4 regions of the Yersinia fenwicki genome follow, and region 1 is predicted to be linked to each of the others. Evidence: predicted binding sites of a transcription regulator. Region 1 holds the regulator's gene; each other region holds the start of a gene.

Region 1 (3,627 bases):
TACCTGCTGCCAGCGTCACGCCCATGCGGCCTGCATCACGCAATGCACTGGATTTAAATGATAAATAGCTGACAAGTGCGGGCCAGAATGGTTGAGGTAGTTGGTTGCACATCAAATCGCGTTCATATTGCGGGCGCTGGTCACTCAGAATCTGGATAATGTGGCTGATATGGTAATAGCAGAATTGTGCCACCGGATTATCTGGATGTTGCTGGGCAACTTCTTCCAGCTCGACCAGAGCATCACCGGCACTGAAATGAGTCTTCGCGCGGTGGTGATAGAGAATATTATCGGCGATGGTGCGCATTTGTGTTGAGATAATCTGCATATTACGCTCAAGGATGGCCTCTATCGAACTTTGCTCTATCAGTTCTTCCGCCTTTTCTGACTGATTCATCGCCGCAGTGATATGTTCCTGCAAATCAAGCGCCATCTGGAAGAGAATCAGTAGCCGCTTTTGCTCTTTTTGGGTGGCATTGTGTAGCAGGTTAAACTGTTGATAAAGTTGGTTAATTTTATCCATAATGCCTTGCTGTCTATCCAGCAGGGCTTGCATCATCTTTTCCGCTTTCTGGCGCTGACGGAGCAAAGAGTACGCAGCATCGCAATAATCGGCCAACAGATGGTAAAGCTGACTCAGTGGTTCGCGGATGGGTTGGTCTTTACATAACCGAAACCATAGCCAGGTAAATACCCCGTACCAGAGGGTCCCCACAGCACACATCAATGGTGCTTGCCAAATAGGCGCACGACCTACCATGCTGAGACTGAAAATCGCGGCGATCAATGCGGCTGGGAGCAGCCGGCCATTGAGCTGGCTGATGGCACCACTTACCCCCAACATTAATGCGAGACCAAGCATCACTACCGGCAATGGGATATCCCACAGCAGTAATTGTTGAGTCAGAAAACTACTGAAAGTAAAGAGCGTTCCGCCGACAATCAGCCGCCGGAAGAAATATTGATGGGGAGTATCGAGCGAAGCAATATTACAACAGGCCGGTATCAGAGAGAACATCAACCCCAGCCGCAATTCACCAAAGGCAAATCCCAACGCCGCCGGTAAGCAGAGAACCAGTGTTTGGCGGAGCGCATAATTAACTTCAGGATGATAAATAAGCCGTTGCCATTTCATATAGGCCCAGAAATTTATTAATTACACAAAATAATACCCTAAATAATTCGAGTTGCAGGAAGGCGGCAATTGAGCAAATTCCCAAGAGTCTACTTACTGTAAGCTCAACAACCAGTAAGTGACTGGGGTGACAAATCGATCTGGAACCGATTTGAACACTGTTTGCAGCGGCCTCGAAGAGGCGAGGCCCATGGACGGGCCGAGTAATGAAAGCAACCAACACACATGCAGCTTGAAGTATAACGGGTATAAATGAAGAAAACCGGTGCCGAGGTAGCGGCACCGGTTTATAGGGAATTAACGAGTGCCGTAAACGACAATCGTTTTACCGTGTGCGGAGATCAGATTTTGATCTTCCAGCATTTTTAGTATCCGCCCCACAGTTTCGCGGGAGCAGCCAACTATTTGACCAATTTCCTGGCGAGTAATCTTTATCTGCATCCCATCTGGGTGGGTCATGGCATCAGGTTGTTTTGCCAGATTAAGCAGCGTTTGTGCAATGCGTCCAGTCACATCAAGGAAAGCAAGGTTACCCACTTTCTCAGATGTTATCTGTAAGCGATTCGCCATTTGTGAAGACAGGCGCATCAAGATATCTGGATTGACCTGAATTAACTGGCGGAATTTTTTGTAAGAAATTTCAGCCACTTCACAGGCAGTTTTTGCTCTGACCCAGGCACTACGTTCTTGGCCTTCTTCAAATAATCCAAGTTCGCCGATGAAATCTCCCTGATTTAGATAGGAGAGAATCATCTCTTTACCTTCTTCATCTTTGATAAGCACCGCAACGGAGCCTTTCACGATGTAGTAAAGCGTTTCGGCCTTTTCACCTTGGTGAATTAGCGTACTCTTCGATGGATATTTGTGGATATGGCAATGAGACAGGAACCATTCGAGAGTCGGGTCTGTTTGTGGCTTGCCGAGAACCATTCGCTGTTATCCTCTGTTGTTATCGCTGCCTAACTTAACAGGGCTCAGAGTTCCCTGTACGGCGTGCTTATAAAATACACTTTCTCTTAGCATATTAATTTGCTCAACTGCCGAAAGGTATAGCCAAGATACGTACCGGATAGAAACCCTTCACTGAGTATTGAGAAGCTACCCTATTTAATTCTAAAAACAATACTTTCGGTTCTGTTTGTAGCACAGGATGAGGCTAGTGTCTTGTGTTGTATCGCTTCAGCATGATGAACATCGGGTTACATTGCCAGTTTGTAAATGAAAGCGTAGTCTGAATCGGAAAATTTAACCGGGAGCAAGAGTTATGCAGGCACGTGTAAAGTGGGTTGAAGGGCTAACATTTTTAGGTGAGTCCGCTTCAGGTCATCAAATTTTAATGGATGGGAATGCTGGAGACAAAGCGCCAAGTCCGATGGAAATGTTGTTAATGTCGGCCGGTGGCTGTAGTGCAATTGATGTCGTTTCTATCTTACAGAAAGGGCGTAACGATGTGCGCGATTGCGAAGTGACGTTAACGTCCCAGCGCCGGGAAGAAGCTCCGCGCCTGTTTACGCAAATTAACCTGCATTTTATTGTCAGTGGCAAAGGCCTGACGGATAAAATCGTTGAGCGCGCGGTTGAACTCTCGGCCGAGAAGTATTGCTCGGTTTCTTTAATGTTGGGGAAAGCGGCGACCATTACCCATAGTTTTGAAATCCGTGACATCGCGTAATTAACCCCTTCGTATTTGAAGCTGCAGGGTTGTTAGCTGCACTCGCTCACCCGAATCACTTACTTATGTAAGCTCATCGGGATGAGTTCGCTTGCCGCCTACCTGCAGCCCCAACTACTTTGGGTTGGGATAGCGTCAAATTATTTTTTCTTTCCAGCAATTGCTTTACTGCGGCTTCAAGGACGAAGGATTAACCGATTTTTTTACCTTCCAGCAATTGCTGCACCAACGGTGCCATAATCAGCTCCATTGCCAGCCCCATCTTCCCGCCGGGTACGACCAATGTATTGATATTGGAAATAAACGACCCTTGCAACATTGCGAGCAAGTAGGGGAAATCGATTTGATCCAAACCTCTGAAATGAATGACGACAAAACTTTCATCCAGTGACGGAATGGCTTTGGCGGCAAACGGATTTGAGGTATCAACCGTCGGAACACGTTGGAAGTTAATATGGGTGCGTGAGAACTGTGGCGTAATGTAATTAATGTAGTCGTCCATAGATCGCACCACCGAATCCATGACCGCTTCACGGGAATGGCCGCGCTCGCCGGTATCACGGACTAATTTCTGAATCCACTCCAGGTTGACTATCGGTACCACGCCGACCAGCAAGTCGACATGTTTTGCGACATCATGATGTTCGGTCACGACCCCGCCGTGCAGACCTTCATAAAACAGCACATCAGTGGGTTCCGGCAACGCCTCCCAAGGGGTGAATGTGCCTGGGATCTGGTTATAGGGCACGGCTTCATCATAGGTATGGAGATACTTACGTGAGCGCCCGGTTCCATGCTCGCCGTATTGCGACACACTCTC
Region 2 (3,627 bases), 1.2 Mb from region 1:
TTCCGTGATGTGCACGTTCTGGCCATGCATATAGGAAATACCTACGTCAACTGATGCATCTTTGTTAAATGCGTAGGTGGTACCAGCACTTATCCAGAAACGATCTTGGTCTGGAATCGAAATAGTGCGGTTATCTGCTGGAACCGGGCTGTCATCGAAAGCAATACCGGTGCGGAAGGTCCAGTTATCATCGTAATAATAGGTAGTACCCAGTGCGATGCGGTAAGCATCGTGGAAGCCTTCTTGCTTCTCAAACAGAGTGTTACCGTTGGTTCCGGTAGCTTTCAGCTCTTTGAACTGGCTCCAACTGGTGTAGGCCATACTGTAGTGAATAGCCCATTGTGGTGCCACTTTATTGTAGCCAGACACTTCCCAGACTTCTGGTAGGTTTAGGGTTAGGGCGCCTGGAACTACTGCACCCCCCGTACCCCCAACAGCTCGCGGTAATTGGTTGCTGAAATCACCATCAAAGTCGATTTTCACTTTTGAACGATAGGTAAAGCTATAGCGGTTTTCTTTATCCACTTCGTACAAAACACCCGCATTCCAACCATAGCCCCACTTGGTTCCTTCCATTCGGGTGGCTTCAGTGCTTGCCGGTAGGCCTACACGTGGACCGGCCTCACCGAGGTGGCGCACAATTTTAGCATCGGCATAAACGGCATTAAAGCCCAGGCCAAAGCTGAAGTTTTCATTCAGACGATAAGCACCGCTTAAATTGAGGTTTGCGGTTTTCAGGTCAGTCTTACCACCGAGTAAACCTGCTGTGTAGTCATCATTAAATTCAGTGGCCAAACCATAGTTTGAAGTACCGGAAGCCCCAATTGCCCACTGTTCATTCAGTGGCATAATAAAGTGGATATTTGGGATCCACTCGGAGGGCGCGATATTTTTAGCACTGGTACTTTTGCCGCTTGGTGATGTTCCACTGATATCAACATTAGGATCGACATACACGAAACCGCCGGAGAATGAAGGGCGGTCGAACAAGGTCATTGCGGCGGGGTTGCGGCTACCAACAGAAGCATTGTCAGCAACAGCGCCTTCACCAGAGAAAGAGCGGCCCAATGCAGCTGCTGAATATTCATTCAGCTGAAAACCGGCCGCAGAAACGTTTGAAGAAATGATTGCTACTGCAGCTGCCAGAGCTGATCGGGTAAACAGGTTTTTCTGGTTCATGACCAAAACCTCATTATTTTAATTAATGTTACATACCGTAACAAGAGAATGCGGGATTGTAGGGTCCGTTATCGGTCAGACAAAGCAGACCAGTGGCTGAAGTATAGGTCTGACCAGCGAGGGTGTTGCAAGTATGTTTTTACATTTGACCGAATTTGATTGCAAAAAATAGACGCAGTTAACAAAAGCCTCACAAATTCGTAGCAATTATTACATTATTGATGATTGAACAAACAATTTTAGTGTGATTTCCGTCACTTAATAGGCCTATAAACAGTAAGTTCTAGTGCCAGATGACTGACGGTAGTAAAATAGCGTCAGAGAAAATATTTTTTGCACTATGTCTTATTTGTTTGCGCCAATTGCTATTTGCGCTATCTGATAGGCAATTTGCACCTATTTTGAAATGTCCGTTGAGGAGAATTGAAGATGTCAGATGCAACTGTTGGGTCAACAAACAATCGCTGTAGCGCGGAAGAAACTGCAGCCTGCTGCTGCATAGATGTAGGTACTATCATGGACAATACTGATTGTACTGCCTCCTATAGCTGTGTATTCGACAATCGTACAGAAGCTGAAGTTATGCTGAAAACGCTAACTGAAAAAGCGCGCGCTGTTGAATCTGAACCTTGCCTAATCGAGCATAAGCTGGAAGAAGCTGACGGTGGTGTGCGTTTAACCGTTGATTTCACTTTTGCTTGTCAGGCTGAAACCATGATTTTCCAGTTAGGCCTGCGTTAATTCACACCTTGCTGTGAGTCTATTCAGTGCAGTTGGATACCTAAAAACGCGGAGCTTTTAGCTTCGCGTTTGTTTAGGGTTGATTCGTCTTTTGAATTCATCACATTTGATTTATCACTTCCAGATAAGTTATTTGCCTGTCAGTTCTTCTCATTTCCCATTTTTAGTCCGAAAAGTTGCTCCTGCTCTCACTTTCCTGTTCTATAGGTTTACCAAATGTAAATATCTGGTTAACAATAATTGGATCAGGTCAGACCTGTTATTTGTTATGCTTTCATCAAAGCCACTTTGACTTATCAGGAGCATTTATGAGTAAGCCATTACCGCTAGTGACGCGCCAGGGCGATCGCATTGCCATAGTCAGCGGCCTGCGAACCCCCTTTGCCAAGCAGGCAACTGCTTATCATGGTGTGCCAGCTGTAGATTTAGGCAAAATTGTGGTCAGTGAATTACTAGCCAGAAGTGGCGTTGCTCCTGAATTGATTGATCAACTGGTATTCGGCCAAGTGGTACAGATGCCAGAAGCGCCAAATATTGCCCGTGAAATAGTATTGGGCACGGGCATGAGTGTGCATACCGACGCTTACAGTGTTTCGCGTGCATGTGCGACCAGCTTTCAGGCGGTGGCGAATGTGGCGGAAAGCATCATTGCTGGCTCCGTGACGGTAGCGATTGCTGGCGGTGCAGATTCCTCTTCTGTTTTGCCCATTGGTGTCAGCAAAGCACTGGCACGGACCTTGGTTGACGTCAATAAAGCCCGAACGTTATCCCAACGATTGAAATTGTTTAGCCGCTTAAAACTGCGCGATTTACTGCCGGTAGCACCTGCGGTTGCCGAGTATTCAACGGGCTTACGCATGGGGGATACAGCCGAACAAATGGCAAAAACCTATGGAATTAGTCGCCAGGATCAGGATGCGCTAGCGCTGCGTTCTCACCAAATGGCGGCACAGGCCTGGCAACAAGGGTTATTACACGATGAGGTGATGACGGCTTATATTCCACCTTTTAGTGATGCCATCACTGAAGATAATAATATCCGCAAAGATTCCACTATGGATCAATACGCCAAATTGCGCCCGGCATTTGATCGCAAACACGGTAGTGTCACGGCGGCGAACAGTACACCACTGACCGACGGTGCAGCCGCTGTCATGATGATGAGTGAATCAAAAGCGAAAGAATTGGGTCTCCAGCCGTTAGGTTATTTGCGCAGCTTTGCTTTTTCGGCCATTGATGTCTGGCAAGATATGTTACTAGGCCCCTCTTACGCTACACCATTAGCACTCGATCGCGCTGGAATCACCCTGACAGACTTAACTCTTATCGATATGCATGAAGCCTTTGCGGCACAAACTCTGGCTAATCTGAAAATGTTTGCCAGTGATAGCTTTGCACGGGAAAAACTGGGGCGTAGCCAGGCAGTTGGTGAGGTTGATATGAGTAAATTCAACGTATTAGGTGGCTCGATTGCTTATGGTCACCCATTTGCAGCGACAGGGGCGCGTATGATTACTCAAACACTGCATGAATTACGTCGCCGCGGTGGGGGATTAGGGCTAACAACCGCATGTGCTGCGGGTGGTTTGGGTGCAGCAATGATCTTGGAGGTGGAGTAATGAGTCAGGAAAATACGCTTAGCAGTGGTGATGAAACGACTCTGGTGGAAGCTGTCGCTCCAGCCCATTCTGTATTCACTCTCAGTGT
Region 3 (3,627 bases), 1.1 Mb from region 1:
CTAACTTATAGCTCTATTTGAACACGTTATCAGTACATGAGATGTGTTCAAATTCACATTAATCAATAGTAACTTGTAACGCCCCGATATTATATGTGATTAGAGTCACAAAATAACCTGATTTATGGCTTTCAGCCAGTAAACGCCCACTCGCATCAAGGATAGCTTATGGGCAGAAATACGCAGAATTATGGGCCTGAACCATAAAATCATTAGGCGTCAGCGGCGCAGACAATTTGGGTGCGGGCAGCGCGCAGGGACTGGAGCGTACACCTGACGTTATAAACCAGAGTACGTGACAAGTCCCGAGCACTACCCAATCCCAAAATGGCAAGTCAAGCTAGCCTAATTATAATGCCAGGAAGAAGCCGGCAATGGTGGCACTCATCAAGTTCGATAAGGTACCTGCCGCCACCGCTTTTAAACCAAAGCGCGCGATATCGTGGCGGCGGTTAGGGGCCATGCTACCTAATCCCCCCAACAAGATGGCGACTGAGGATAAGTTAGCAAAGCCACACAACGCGAAGGAAATAATGGCTTTAGAATGTTCAGACAGTACCTGCAAACCGGCAGCGCGCACCAGCTCTTCGGCCTGTAGATACTGACCGAAATTCATAAATGCTACGAATTCATTTACAATGATCTTCTGGCCGATAAAGGAGCCTGCCACCATCGCCTCGCTCCACGGAATACCGATCAAATACGCAATTGGCGAGAATACCCAGCCCAGAATCAATTCCATCGAAAGTTGCGGATAGTCGAACCAGCCGCCAATGCCACTCAGAATACCATTTAGCAATGCAATCAATGCAATAAAGGCCAGTAGCATCGCCCCGACATTCAGTGCCAATTGTAGACCCGACGCCGCGCCAGACGCAGCAGCATCAATGATATTAGCCGGTCGGTCATCTTCAGCAATCAGTGTGGACGCATCAACATTATCACGAGTTTTTTCGGTCTCTGGCACCATCAGCTTGGCAAACAGTAACCCACCAGGTGCGGCCATAAAGGAGGCAGCAATCAGATATTCCAACGGTACGCCCATTTGCGCATAACCCGCTAATACTGAACCGGCGACCGAAGCCAAACCACCACACATTACCGCAAATAATTCGGATTGGGTCATGGTGGCAATATAAGGGCGCACGACTAATGGGGCTTCAGTTTGTCCAACAAAAATATTGGCCGTGGCAGAAAGAGATTCAGTACGCGAAGTCCTCAACAGTTTTTGCAATCCACCGCCCAAGACTTTAATCACCAGTTGCATAACGCCGATATAATATAAAACGGCGATTAATGAGGAGAAGAATACAATGACGGGCAAGACTCGCAGGGCAAATACAAAACCACCGCCACCAAAAACTTCAAACATTTTGTCGGAAACCAAACCGCCAAACATAAATGAAATCCCGTCATTGCCGTAAGCAATCACATTCGCGACGCCTTGAGACATACCACCCAGAATACGGCGCCCTACCGGTACATATAAAACCAGCGCGCCAATACCGACCTGAATAATAAATGCCCCAACCACAGTGCGGATATTAATCGCCCTAAAATTACTTGAAAGAAGTACGGCTATTAATATCAGTACTGCCATTCCGACTAAACTCATGAGCATGCAGATAATCCTGTTAATAATTTGTATTAAAATAATATTGGTGAGGGATTATACCGACATGATGTGGCGTTCAAACAATCTCTGTCACAATTAAACACAACTAAAAGTAACTGCAAAGTCATTAACGTGACATATATCACATTAAAATAGCAAAAAAGTGGATCTTGCTAACTATTAGTATGGTTTGTATGGGGGCATTAAAACCTAAAGTGTGGGTTGACCGGCTAGAGGTAATTGAAATAAGCGCCGGCTATTGAGCAAAAGCTGAGTAGCAATATCTTGCGGTGCTTCTTGACGTAACTTACACAATGTAGTGAATACATTAGCCGCCCGCTCTGGTCGATTGGGTTGGCCTTGAAAACCGGCCAGCGGCATATCCGGCGCATCTGTCTCTAGTAATAATGCAGATAAAGGTAATGCCGCCATAACATTACGAGTTTTCTGCGCCCGCTCATAAGTGATGGTTCCACCCACCCCAATATAATAACCCAAGCGAATGAATGCCTGTGCCTGTGCTAAACTACCAGCAAAACCGTGAACCACTCCCGTACGTGGCAAAGCGGCTTTACGCAATGCTGAAGCCAGCTGATCGTGCGAACGACGCGAATGCAAAATCACCGGAAGATCATACTGTTTGGCCAATTTTAACTGGCCGTTCAAGAGTGCCAATTGTCGAGGTAACTGCGGCTCATCCATATAGAGGTCCAGACCAATCTCCCCCACCGCCACCAATTTTTCTGTTTTAATCGCCAGCGCTGAGGCCAGTGTGGCTAAATCAGCGTTTTGATGCTGCGCAATATAAAGCGGATGCATGCCCAGTGCAGCAAATAATGGCGGGTAGTTCGCAGCCAAATCGAGAATACGCGGAAAATAATCTGCACTGACGGCAGGCACAATAATTTGTCTGACATTCGCTTGCCCGGCACTCAATAAGCTGGCTGCTTCCGCACCACGAAAAGGGGGAAAGTCAAAGTGACAATGTGTATCGATAAAATACGGAATTTGCCCGCTGAACACTGCCATTACGCGGTATCACCCTTGGTTTTCGCCACATCTGGCGGCAAAATAATCTCCGCTTGTAATGGCTTATTTTTGCTCCGAGTCACTGCCGGAATAATCAACCCACTGTCTGCAACTATCATCTGAGGTGGAAGATGACGATGCGAGGCTTTTACCGTATTTGCAGGCGAAGTAATCTCTGGTGGTTGAGTGATAGCAAATGAAGAATCATCATTATCAATCAAGTCAGCCATATCATCTGGCTGATTAATATCTTGCGGCTGGATCATTCGCCGGGAAAGGGAGATCGACCTTTTTTCACTGCTGTTCTCAAACTGATCCAGCTGATCTCGTGGTAGCAACCAGTGCCCAACGGTTGCCAGAAAATAACGCCCGCAGCGACGGCCTAGATGATAGTCACGATTCAATGCAGGAATTCGGCTCCCCAAAGCATTACTGGCTAGCGGCTTAGGCGGGAAAATCTCGAAAATGCGCAAGTCACCCGGCGGTTTTTCAATAAATTGCTGAATACGATGATAACTTTGCTCATGCTGCTGCATAATTCGCACCAGTTGCTGCAAGCTACTCTCACTCAGCCAGTGCTCCATTCGCTTCATCCATTGCGGCGTGTAATAAGCCTGCGAAGGTACAGTGCGGATAACGACAATCGTATCGGCCCCACGGCGATACGCTTCCTCAACCGGAATAGCATCACTAATCCCGCCATCAAGATAACTGACGCCATCTAAATCAACCCCTTGCCGATATAGGCCCGGAATAGCACTAGAAGCCTTAATCGCCGGTAACCAGCTTTCTTTCGTCGGAGAGATATAGGTAGGTTCGAAATCATCACTGCGGCAAGCACACATGAGAAACTCACGGCCCTCGCGTAGATGCTGTTCGGCTTGATCCATTGCCAGTGGCAATTGTTGTGAGGTGATATCCACCAGCCAATCGAGATCAATAAGATGCCCGCCACGGACAAAGCGTAGTGGATTAAAGAAGTT
Region 4 (3,627 bases), 1.3 Mb from region 1:
CGGTGCAACTCACCAGGGAACAGTAGGGCGATATCACCCGGAGCCAGAGTTAATAATGTTTCGGTGGTAATGCCTTCAAATAACCCGTAATCCCGTTCGGTATCAAAATCCATTGTAGGGCGCTGGCCCTGAGCTGATGGTGAAGCACCAATCACCTCACTGCCTTCCAGCAGAATATGAATATCAATATAATAACGATGTAATTCAGGTGCTTGCTCATACAATGGCTTAGATGAGGCAATAATATGATTGAGGTAAATCTCACGGTCTTCAATGTCTAATTCACCCGCGGGTAAATTGTCTAAATCCATCTTGCTGATAGCGGCGAGTGTGCGACGAATAGCATCTGGGTAAAGTGGATTATTCACCGCACTTTTCAGTTCATCAAGTATCATAACTATTCCTATATTTCTGCGTATGCATCATGCCCAGGATTTAAGCACAGTGACTGACGTTATTTTCCTGCGCCAGCGCGGCAATACAGTGTTTAACAACACCAGCAATGTCAGGTGATATATTAATTGGAATGATGTCTGGCTCGCGGGAATCAGGGGTTTCCAGTGTTGCGAACTGGCTTTTTAACAGACTTTCCGGCATAAAATGCCCCGCTCGTTGCTGCATTCTGCGTAATACCAAATCGTAATCGCCCGTCAACCACAGAAAGCGAATTCCCTGATTACCCTCGCGTAGACGGTCGCGATACTGTTTTTTCAGCGCCGAGCAGACTAAAAAACCGACTTCATTTTTTTGTTGCAGGCTATATGCCACGTCACTTAGCCGTTCAAGCCACGGAGCGCGGTCACTATCATTGAGCGGCTGACCTGATGCCATCTTTTGGATATTGGCGCGTGGGTGCAGATCATCGCCATCAATAAATTTTGCGTTAAGTGCCTGTGCCAGCGCTTGGCCCACGCAGGACTTACCCGTGCCAGATACGCCCATAATAATAATGCATTTCCCAGACATAACTTTCCTCGGTGCCTGATTAATGAGTCATCTAACTAAAGCAGTTGGTGCTGTGGGTAGGCAGCAAATGAGCGAATCCCGGTGAGCTTACTAAGGTCAGTGATTCGGGCAAGAGAACGCTGCTAACACCCCCCACAGCTTCAAGTACGAAGATTAAACTGCAACTAACATCCCGCCATCAACAAACAGCAGATGACCATTAACAAAGTCTGATGCTTTAGAAGATAGATACACTGCGGCACCAATCAACTCTTCCGGATCCCCCCAACGGGCGGCTGGCGTGCGTTTGCACAGCCAATCGGTAAAAGCTTTATCGTCCACGAGTGCTTTTGTCATATCTGTTTTGAAATAACCAGGGGCAATACCATTGACCTGAATATTGTAACGGGCCAGTTCAACACACATCCCACGAGTCAACATTTTCACTGCACCTTTGGAGGCAGCATATGGCGTGATAGTGTCGCGGCCTAATTCGCTTTGCATTGAGCAAATATTAATAATCTTTCCGCGTTGGCGTTTAACCATATAACGGGAAACTGCTTGTGAAACTAAAAATACGGACTTCTGGTTTACCGCGATTACATCATCCCAATCTTTTTCTGGGAATTCGGTAAATGCATGACGGCGCTGAATACCGGCATTATTAATTAAAATATCGATTGCACCAATATTATTTTCTATTTGCGCAATCGAATCATTCACAGCATCATGGTCAGTCACATTAAATGCTGCAGAATAAGCAACAAAACCGCTTTCACGTAATTCTGCGGCGGCTTTTTCTGCGCGTTCTGCGGTAATATCATTAATTATTATTTCTGCACCAAATTCGGCAAGGCCTTTTGCTAATAAAAAACCAATGCCTTGAGCGGAACCCGTAATTAATACTTTGCGTTTTTCTAACGAAAATAAATTCTTCATAGTCATTCCTGATGGAAATGGCGCTTATTAATCGACATTATAAAATCAATATTATTGAATAATGACAGTGCGAAAACATGTACCTATCAAACCGTTTTCCGCCTTACCAAACTGTGATACAGATCACTTTAATTCATGTTACGACAAGCTGTTACCACTTACGTGAGCGACATCGCCTTGGTGACGATAAATGGGGGCTATTTGTATGGGCTTTACTTATCAATAGGGAGCGTGTTGGTTTAACCTATTGATAATAAGATAACTAAATAATAGGAAGCATGAGTGTTATTGTATTTTAAATCAGTAACATGCTTTTCATTATCTTCGTTAACAGTGCATAATTACTTTTTACTCTAAATAATTCGAGTTGCAGGAAGGCGGCAAGGGAGAGGATCCCGATGAGCTGACTGTGTTGTAAGTGATTCGGGTTATTGAGTGCAGCCAACGTACATGCAGCTTGAAGTATGACGAGTATATTCTTCCCACACTTTTGTTCCAGGTAGATGCCATGAAAAACCAGCGTGTTACGTTACAGGATATCGCGTTACTAGCGGGTGTGACTAAAATGACTGTCAGCCGCTATTTACGCACGCCGGAAAAAGTGGCTACAGAAACCGGTGAACGTATTGCCCAAGTAATGGCTGAAGTCAATTACAGTGCTGATTCGGAAGGCGAAACTAGCCTCAATCAAAAAAGTCCGAGAATCGGTATCTTGGTTCCCTCCTTTAATAACCAGATTTTCTCTGATTTACTGGCTGGCATCGAGTCGGTCACTGCTGCCAGTGGCTATCAAACACTGGTAGTCAACTATAACTACAATAAAGAACGTGAAGAAGAACAAATAGTTAATCTGCTTTCTTGCCAGATTTCCGGGCTGATACTCACTGATTCTGAACATACCTTACGTGCGGACAAATATCTGAATGCTTCAGAGCTTCCGGTCGCGCAAGTGATGGACTTGGAACCCCAATTCAACCGTATTACGGTCGGTTTTAATAATTATCAGGCTGCTTATGATATGACGGCCACGTTACTGGCAAGCGGGAAGCGAAATGTTGTCTATTTCGGCTCAATGTCTGATGTGCGAGATCGTAAACGTTATCAAGGGTATAGCCAGGCAATGACGGACGTGGGGTTTGCACCACTACATATTACGCCTAATAAAGTTTCATCCGTCTCTATTGGTGCTGGGATGTTGGCATTGGCACGACAAATGTATCCGCAAGTCGATGCTATTTTCTGTACCAATGATGATATGGCGGTGGGTGTGTTACAAGAATGCTTGAAATTGGGCATGGCGGTACCAGCAGAAATGGCAATCTCTGGTTTTCATGGGTTGGATATCGGCCAAGCGACCACTCCAGTACTGGCCAGTGTCACCACTCCACGTTTTGAAATGGGTAAAGTAGCCGCTGAAATCTTGATTAAGAAAATAAAAAAAATCCCTACAATTGAACAGGTTGATCTGCATTATCGTATTTCACTCGGTGGAACTATCTAAGATTTCTGCTGTTGCTGAAATACCTCTGCATTACCCGCAACTGCCATTGTGTTATTGAATGGCAGTCAATGTTCGTCTGTGACAACCCGGCATAATAATAATCCTGATATAACAAATTATGCCAATCCATAACATTTTCATTAAGGCATTACATAACTAATTAACGCTGACTTGTTTAGCTGAAACAATTCAGCATTAGCAATGATAGGTCGATCACGTTACCGGTAACATGTTTTCTTAAC

The links. The regulator CRP, encoded in region 1, controls carbon source genes, mostly activating them, when cyclic AMP is high. The targets are predictions, from matches to a motif close to ATGTGANNNNNNTCACAT.
Positions count from the first base shown of each region.
Region 2: ACF3VQ_RS06650 (YfcZ/YiiS family protein) is a predicted target of CRP. The motif match lies at 1,422-1,439, and genes of this name have one in related genera.
Region 3: ACF3VQ_RS17810 (NupC/NupG family nucleoside CNT transporter) is a predicted target of CRP. The motif match lies at 1,746-1,763, and genes of this name have one in related genera.
Region 4: idnO (gluconate 5-dehydrogenase) is a predicted target of CRP. The motif match lies at 1,996-2,013, and genes of this name have one in related genera.

Region 1 covers NZ_CP170755.1:269,535-273,161, forward strand. The annotation lists gene ACF3VQ_RS01080 (YccS/YhfK family putative transporter) at 1-1,135, opposite strand, end outside; gene crp (cAMP-activated global transcriptional regulator CRP) at 1,433-2,065, opposite strand; gene ACF3VQ_RS01090 (OsmC family protein) at 2,400-2,807, shown strand; gene ACF3VQ_RS01095 (phosphoribulokinase) at 2,998-3,627, opposite strand, start outside.
Region 2 covers NZ_CP170755.1:1,438,316-1,441,942, forward strand. The annotation lists gene fadL (long-chain fatty acid transporter FadL) at 1-1,179, opposite strand, end outside; gene ACF3VQ_RS06650 (YfcZ/YiiS family protein) at 1,609-1,920, shown strand; gene fadI (acetyl-CoA C-acyltransferase FadI) at 2,229-3,539, shown strand; gene fadJ (fatty acid oxidation complex subunit alpha FadJ) at 3,539-3,627, shown strand, end outside.
Region 3 covers NZ_CP170755.1:3,931,725-3,935,351, forward strand. The annotation lists gene ACF3VQ_RS17810 (NupC/NupG family nucleoside CNT transporter) at 350-1,621, opposite strand; gene ACF3VQ_RS17815 (TatD family hydrolase) at 1,826-2,644, opposite strand; gene ACF3VQ_RS17820 (patatin family protein) at 2,644-3,627, opposite strand, start outside.
Region 4 covers NZ_CP170755.1:1,528,606-1,532,232, forward strand. The annotation lists gene ACF3VQ_RS07045 (YhcH/YjgK/YiaL family protein) at 1-395, opposite strand, end outside; gene ACF3VQ_RS07050 (gluconokinase) at 436-966, opposite strand; gene idnO (gluconate 5-dehydrogenase) at 1,120-1,884, opposite strand; gene ACF3VQ_RS07060 (substrate-binding domain-containing protein) at 2,393-3,385, shown strand.